DNA from 2 places in the Paenibacillus sp. FSL R7-0333 genome. Region 2 is predicted to be linked to the other one. Evidence: riboswitches for the same ligand, from Rfam matches in the RefSeq annotation. Region 2 holds a riboswitch; the other holds the start of a gene.
What was found. A riboswitch is a leader RNA that binds a small molecule or an ion and turns the genes downstream of it on or off. The one in region 2 is predicted to bind S-adenosylmethionine.
Positions count from the first base shown of each region.

Region 1: linked by a shared signal. The riboswitch ahead of metA (homoserine O-acetyltransferase MetA) and the one ahead of MKY86_RS25320 (methionine ABC transporter ATP-binding protein) in region 2 are both predicted to bind S-adenosylmethionine.

Region 1 is NZ_JBBOBZ010000001.1:1,827,785-1,831,248, forward strand. Features, by position in the region: gene MKY86_RS07490 (HRDC domain-containing protein) at 1-248, shown strand, start outside; gene corA (magnesium/cobalt transporter CorA) at 418-1,353, opposite strand; SAM riboswitch class I at 1,780-1,911, shown strand; gene metA (homoserine O-acetyltransferase MetA) at 2,028-2,945, shown strand; gene MKY86_RS07505 (aminotransferase class I/II-fold pyridoxal phosphate-dependent enzyme) at 2,994-3,464, shown strand, end outside.
Region 2 is NZ_JBBOBZ010000001.1:5,989,467-5,992,930, reverse strand. Features, by position in the region: gene MKY86_RS25330 (UbiD family decarboxylase) at 1-670, shown strand, start outside; gene MKY86_RS25325 (Cthe_2314 family HEPN domain-containing protein) at 698-1,444, shown strand; SAM riboswitch class I at 1,537-1,672, shown strand; gene MKY86_RS25320 (methionine ABC transporter ATP-binding protein) at 1,773-2,789, shown strand; gene MKY86_RS25315 (methionine ABC transporter permease) at 2,789-3,448, shown strand.

The DNA of each region.
Region 1 (3,464 bases), 4.2 Mb from region 2:
ACGGCTACTCGGCAGAGAAGCTCATTGCCCTGGAGCTGAGCGAAGTGAGTCCCGAAGAACAGAACAATATTTGGACAGCCTATGAACTGATCGGCGACAACTTCCTGAAGCCTGTCCTCTACAAAGCCTACGGTGACAACTTCGTACCTGCTGACGGACTTGATCTGTATTACGAACGCCTGCGGCTAATCCGCATCCGCTTCCGGCGGGAGCATCCGGCGGCGCTTGGAATGGCTGCCCCTTTGTAAGAGGGAGACTGACGGTCTGCATCAGTCCCAATCTGCGGTCCTCGTAACCGGAGCTCCTGATCGGCGCAGACGCATTACATACTGGTGAAATACCAAAAAGACGAAGGCTCTCCGAGTCCCGGTAGCCGGGTATAGGGTGCCTTCGTCCTTCGTATTCGTCCGCTCTGCTTCATAGCCACTCCTTTTTACGGAAGATAATTAGCATTCCGCAGCCTAGCGTCACCATAACGGCAATGACGCCATAGTAGCCGTACTCGGTGTGGATCTCCGGGATATTGTCAAAGTTCATGCCGTAGATCCCGGTAATCACGGTCAGCGGCATGAATATAGTGGTAATTGCCGTAAATACACGCATGATTTCATTGGCGCGGTTCGCAATACTGGACTGATAAGCTTCGCGCAAGTTGCCCATGAGATCACGGTATGTTTCGAAGGTCTCAGAGATCTTGACCGCATTCTCATAGATATCGCTGAAATACTTCTGCAGCTGATCGTCGATCAGGCGAAGATCCTTTTTGTTGAGCGTGTTGATAACTTCCTTCTGCGGGCCGAGCATCTTCTTCAGCCAGAGAATCTCACTGCGCAGACCGATGATCTCGCTCAGATGCGATTTCTTGGTATGCATGAGGATGTCTTCCTCGAGCTTCTCGATCCGCGCTTCAATCCGGTCACCGACCGAGAAGAAGTTGTCGACAACGAGGTCGATCAGCAGATACAGGAAGCGGTCAGGCGTACTGACCTCCTGCTCCCACAGTACGGGCTTCAGGACACGCAGCTCATGGATCTTCTGCTTCGTAACGGTAATAATATAATGTCTGCCAAGGAATACGTTGAGCGCACGGAGGAAGATTTCCTCATCATCGAACCGGATGCTGTTCACCACGATGAAATAATGACTCTCATAAATCTCCAGCTTCGGACGCTGATCCTCTTCACTCAGACAGTCTTCCACAGCCAGATCATGCAGGCCGTATATAGGCTGAAGCTCTACAAGGTCCTCCACATCCGCATCAATCCAGTAGAACCCCTCGGCAGGGGCGGTTAAAGTTTCTTCAATATTGTCAATAGGCGTAAAAACCCCTGCATTCACCAGCCGGATTTTCATCTGATTCACTCCTTATGTCCCTGGTCTTCTCCAGGGGTATGCTAATTTCAGCACACGGAAAAAATCAGCTTGGCCGGTGGTACAATCATGGATGAAGGCCAAAAGACGGTCCGAGAGCATGAAGAAAAAGGGCTCCCGCCGCCGGCAAGCTGATGTTAATCCTGTGTGGTTGTTCATTCTGCACGCTTATTCGCGAGCCCGGGTCGCCTTCCATTGTTCTCTCACCTCTTCTTTTCGCCGTTTTTGGGTTTGAAACACTTGTCTAGTATAACGCCGGGATATGGCTCTTACAAGAGAAATTGTTTTCTGTCATAAGGCCCCTTCAGCATTGTATGGACTTGACGAAAAGGAGGTTCATGATTTAAAGTGAAATTTAAGAAAAAGCATCGTTCAGATGCTTAAGGTTATTCAACTGAATACAGCTAAATCTTATCAAGAGCAGGTGGAGGGACTAGCCCGATGAAACCCGGCAACCGGCGTGTGAACGCACGGTGCTAATTCTTGCGGAAGCTTTGCAGGGCGTTATTCGTCCGGCGGAAGTTCTCTGGCAGATGAGAGAGGCGCATATGACTGCATGATATGACCTTTCTCGCCCGGGAAAGGTCTTTTTTCGCTACCCTGCCTCAGGTTGAACCACCAAGTGGAACCCCATTTCAGTTAAGGAGTGAACAGCAATGCCTATCAAAATTCCCGACAGCCTGCCGGCCAAAGAAGTGTTATCCGGTGAGAATATTTTTGTAATGGATGAAAGCCAGGCCTTCCATCAGGATATCCGTCCTCTGCGGATCGCCATCCTGAATCTGATGCCTACCAAAGAAACGACAGAGACCCAGCTGCTGCGCCTTATCGGGAATTCCCCGCTTCAGGTGGATGTTGTTCTGCTGCACCCCAGCTCTCATACGTCGAAGAATACTTCGGCTGAGCATTTGAAGAGCTTTTACAAAACCTTTGATGAGATCAGCCACCGTCGGTTCGACGGCTTGATTGTAACAGGCGCTCCCGTAGAACAGCTGGAGTTCGAGGATGTGAACTACTGGGAGGAGCTGAAAGTGATTTTTGAGTGGAGCAAGCAGAATGTAACCTCGACCATGCACATCTGTTGGGCGGCACAGGCAGGACTGTACCATCACTTCGGCGTGCGCAAGGTGAGTCTGCCGGACAAATGCTTCGGAGTGTTTCCGCATACAATGAGCTATAATAATGTCAAGCTGCTGCGCGGCTTCGATGAAGTGTTCCATGTTCCGCATTCCCGCCATACCGACGTCTCCCGTGAAGATATTGAGCAGAACCCGGAGCTGCAGATTCTGGCAGAATCCGAGGAAGCCGGGGTGTATCTGGTGGCTACGCATGACGGGAAACAGATTTTTGTCACCGGACATTCGGAGTATGATCCCTTCTCCTTGAAATGGGAGTATGACCGGGATATCGCCAAGGGGCTGGAGGTTGCCCTGCCGAAGCACTATTATCCCAAGGATGATCCGACACGCACACCGCCGGCAGTCTGGCGCGCCCATGCTAACTTATTATTCGCTAATTGGCTCAATTACTATGTATACCAGGAGACTCCTTACGATATCGGGGCATTTATCTAAGAGGTTGGCTTATTTTTAATAGAAGTAATTAATCAGGAGGCAATGGAGATGGATGAGAAACTGAGAATTGAGAGCAGACTGGCACAGATTGGTTCAATGGAGGACCCCGCCACCGGGGCCATTAATTACCCGATTTATCATGCGACGGCCTTCCGTCATCCGCGGCTTGGACAGAGCACTGGCTTTGACTACATTCGCACCAAAAATCCTACCCGCTCTGTCCTAGAAGAAGCGGCAGCGGCCCTGGAATCAGGGGATGCCGGCTTCGCCTGTGCCTCCGGTATGGCGGCACTGACTACAGTGTTCACCTTGTTTGGACAAGGGGACCATCTCATTGTATCGCTCGACCTGTACGGCGGTACTTACCGGCTGCTGGAACGGATTCTCTCCAAATACGGCATCAGCGCCTCCTATGTAGATACGAATGATCTGGATGGACTGGAAGCGGCCCGTCAGCCGGGCACGAAGGCTGTATTCATTGAGACGCCGACCAATCCGCTGATGATGATTACGGATGTC
Region 2 (3,464 bases):
TGAGTATATGGTGTCAGCGTTTCGGATTCTGGGGGAAGGCCAGCTCTCCTTAACCAAATTCCTCTTGCTGACAAATGTACAGGTGGAGCTTACCGATTTCCCCAAGCTACTGGAAACGGTGCTTGAGCGCTTCAACCCCCAGTCGGATCTGACCATCTTTGCCAATACCTCCATGGATACACTGGATTATACCGGACGTAAGCTGAATCATGGCAGTAAGGCGGTGATGGCGGGCATCGGCAGCCCGGTCCGTCAGTTGCCAAGGACTTATACAGAGGGTCTGCTTCCATCAATCACCGCCGCTGTGCCTTATTGCGGAGGATGTTTAGCCGTTTCCGGTGCATCCTATGAAGAGGACCCGGAACTGCCGGAGCGGCTGGTGGCTGCCTTCAAGGAGAGGGAGACCGCCTGGCCGCTGATTGTGCTGGTGGATCAGGCGGAAGAGGCGGTAAGCACGCAGACCTCCTTCCTGTGGACCGTATTTACCCGCTTCAATCCGGCGGATGATATTTATTCAGCGGCTGGGGTACACAGGGGCAGTGTCAGCTATACGCTGCCAATCATTATAGATGCCCGGATGAAGCCGGGATACCCGGAGGAGCTGGCTCCGAGCGAGGACATTGCGAAGCGGGTAGGCCTTAACTGGAACCGTTATTTTCCTCTAGCGTAGAAGTGAATTTTAAGGGGGGGGCAAAATATGCTGCGGACGTTACTTGGAGAGCCGCCACGTGTGAACAGCGGTGTGCTGGCTGAAGCTATGGAGTCCATGGCGAAGGCAGCCTCCATGCTGCGCAAGGAGATGGCGGCACATGAAGACCATGACCATGAATACCGCAAGCTGGAAATTTGGACACGCGGCCTGATCTCCTCTCTGGATGAGCTGGAGCAGAGCTGGTTCGCAGCAGCCTTTTTCCGGAAGTCAGTGATAGCCGGTTATATGGACGACATGTCGTCCACAGAGCAGGGGGAGTACGCCAGATATGTGTATTTCTACAAGGATGGCTTCATCCGTGTCTTCTCGCTGCTGGACAAGCTGGGCACGGTGCTGAATAATCTGTACAATCTCAATACAGGCAAGGTGAAGACGCATTTCTCTTATTTCACGGTGCTGAGGCAATTTCAACTGCTTCACCCGCATCATCCGCTGGCGGAGAAGCTGGAGCGAATCAGGAATTCCTACCGGGAGCCGGTGGAGAATCTGCGCAAGCGGCGCAACGCTGAGATCCATTACATGAACGCGGAGATGACCGACGACCTCTGGCAGCGTCACCAGGGATTGCATGACAAGATTCGTCTGGAGGATCTCGACAGCCACCTGGAGGATTTGAAGCAGAGCCTGGAGATGGTATGCCAATCACTGGCCGCCGCATACAGCTACGGGAATGAACAATGGCACAAGAACAAAGCGGCCCCAAGCCCGAAATCCGGACAAGCCCGTCCGTAAAAACTTACCTTTGACAAAAATCTCGAAACTGAATTATACTTAGGCATACATTAACTTCTGACAGGATACGGAATCTATAACTTCATACTATGATCTTATCGAGAGCGGCGGAGGGATAGGCCCGATGAAGCCCGGCAACCGGTTTGAATACAGCCTTACGCTGCATCCAAATGTCATGGTGCTAATTCCTACAATGCCGCCGGATTCGGGGGTTTTGGCAGATGAGAAGGCATTGTCATTATACACACAGGGCCTCTTGCGATCTGCATGGATCGTAGGGGGTCTTTTTTGCAATGATGGAAGCTAGAACAGAAGGGGGACGCAGCGGTTGATAGAATTGAAGGATATAACCAAGGTGTATGGCAAAGGCAATAAGCAGGCAACTGCACTCTCTGCGCTGAGCCTGTCGATTAAGAAGGGGGAAATCTTCGGGGTGATCGGTCACTCCGGGGCCGGCAAAAGCACGCTGATCCGCTGCATTAATCTGCTGGAACGTCCGACTGCGGGCGAGGTGTGGGTGGACGGTGTCGAGCTGACAGCGCTCAGCCAGGGACAGCTGCAGGAGCAGCGGCGTAAGATCGGAATGATTTTTCAGCATTTCAATCTGCTCTCATCGGCTACAGTCTATGATAATATCGCGTTTCCGCTGCGGCTGATCGGAGCCGGAAGGAACGAGATTGAACAAAAGGTTAAGGAACTGCTCGCCCTGGTCGGATTGGAGGAGCATTGGAATAAGTACCCGGCTCAGCTATCCGGCGGACAGAAGCAGCGTGTCGGAATCGCCCGGGCGCTGGCAAGTGATCCGGATGTTCTGTTATGCGATGAGGCGACCTCGGCGCTTGATCCGCAGACCACAGACTCCATTCTGCGTCTGCTGATGGATATCAACAGCAGATTCCATCTGACCATCGTGCTGATTACCCATGAAATGCATGTGATTCAGAGCATCTGCGACCGTGTTGCCGTGATCCATGGCGGCGGTATTGTGGAGCAGGGTGAAGTGGCCGAGGTCTTTCTGAAGCCGAAGCATGAGGTGACCAAAGAATTCATCCGCAGTGAGACCCAGTCGGACGGACCGCTCCGGCAAGCGATTGATGCTGTGCAGCCAGGTTACACGAAGTCGGTCAAAATCACTTTTCTGGGGCAAAAGACTTACGGGTCGACGCTCTCACAGGTGGTTCAGGGAACCGGGGTTCACTTCGCCATTCTCCATGGCACCATCTCTACAATCAAGGATGTTCCTTACGGCCAGCTGATCGTCCGGTTCGAAGGACCTGAGGGTGCGGTTGAAGCCACGCTCACTGAGCTCATAGCGCAAGGTCTTGATGTGGAGGTGATTTTGTAATGGACTTTAGCACAATCAATTGGGAAGAAATGCTGGAAGCTACGATTGCTACACTCAAAATGATCGCTATTTCAGGAATATTTACAATAATCCTTGGTTTACCGCTAGGAATTGTGTTATATTTATGGGGCAAGTCAAATAACGTTATTATCAGGGTGGTTTACTCGGTATTATCCTTCGTTGTGAATATCCTGCGTTCGGTTCCTTTTATCATTCTGATGGTTGCCCTGATTCCGTTCAGCAAGGCCATTATGGGCACTTCGATTGGTGTGCTTGGAACGATTCCGGCACTGGTGATCGGCGCGGCGCCATTCTTCGCCAGACTGGTGGAGACGGCACTGCGGGAGGTTGACCGGGGAATTATTGAAGCGGCGCAGGGCATGGGAGCGTCCACCGGGCAGATCGTTATGCGCGTGCTGCTGCCGGAGGCTCGTCCGGGTCTGCTTGCCGGTGTAACCATTACTGTTGTGACCCTTGTCTCGTATACCGCAATGTCCGGAATGATCGGCGGCGGCGGACTGGGTGACCTGGCGATCCGCTACGGATATTACCGCTATGAGAAGGAAGTCATGCTTATCTCGGTAGCGCTAATGGTGATTCTGGTGCAGCTGCTGCAAATGGCCGGTGACCGGCTGGTAAGACATTTTACACGGAAATAAGGTACGTCCACATATA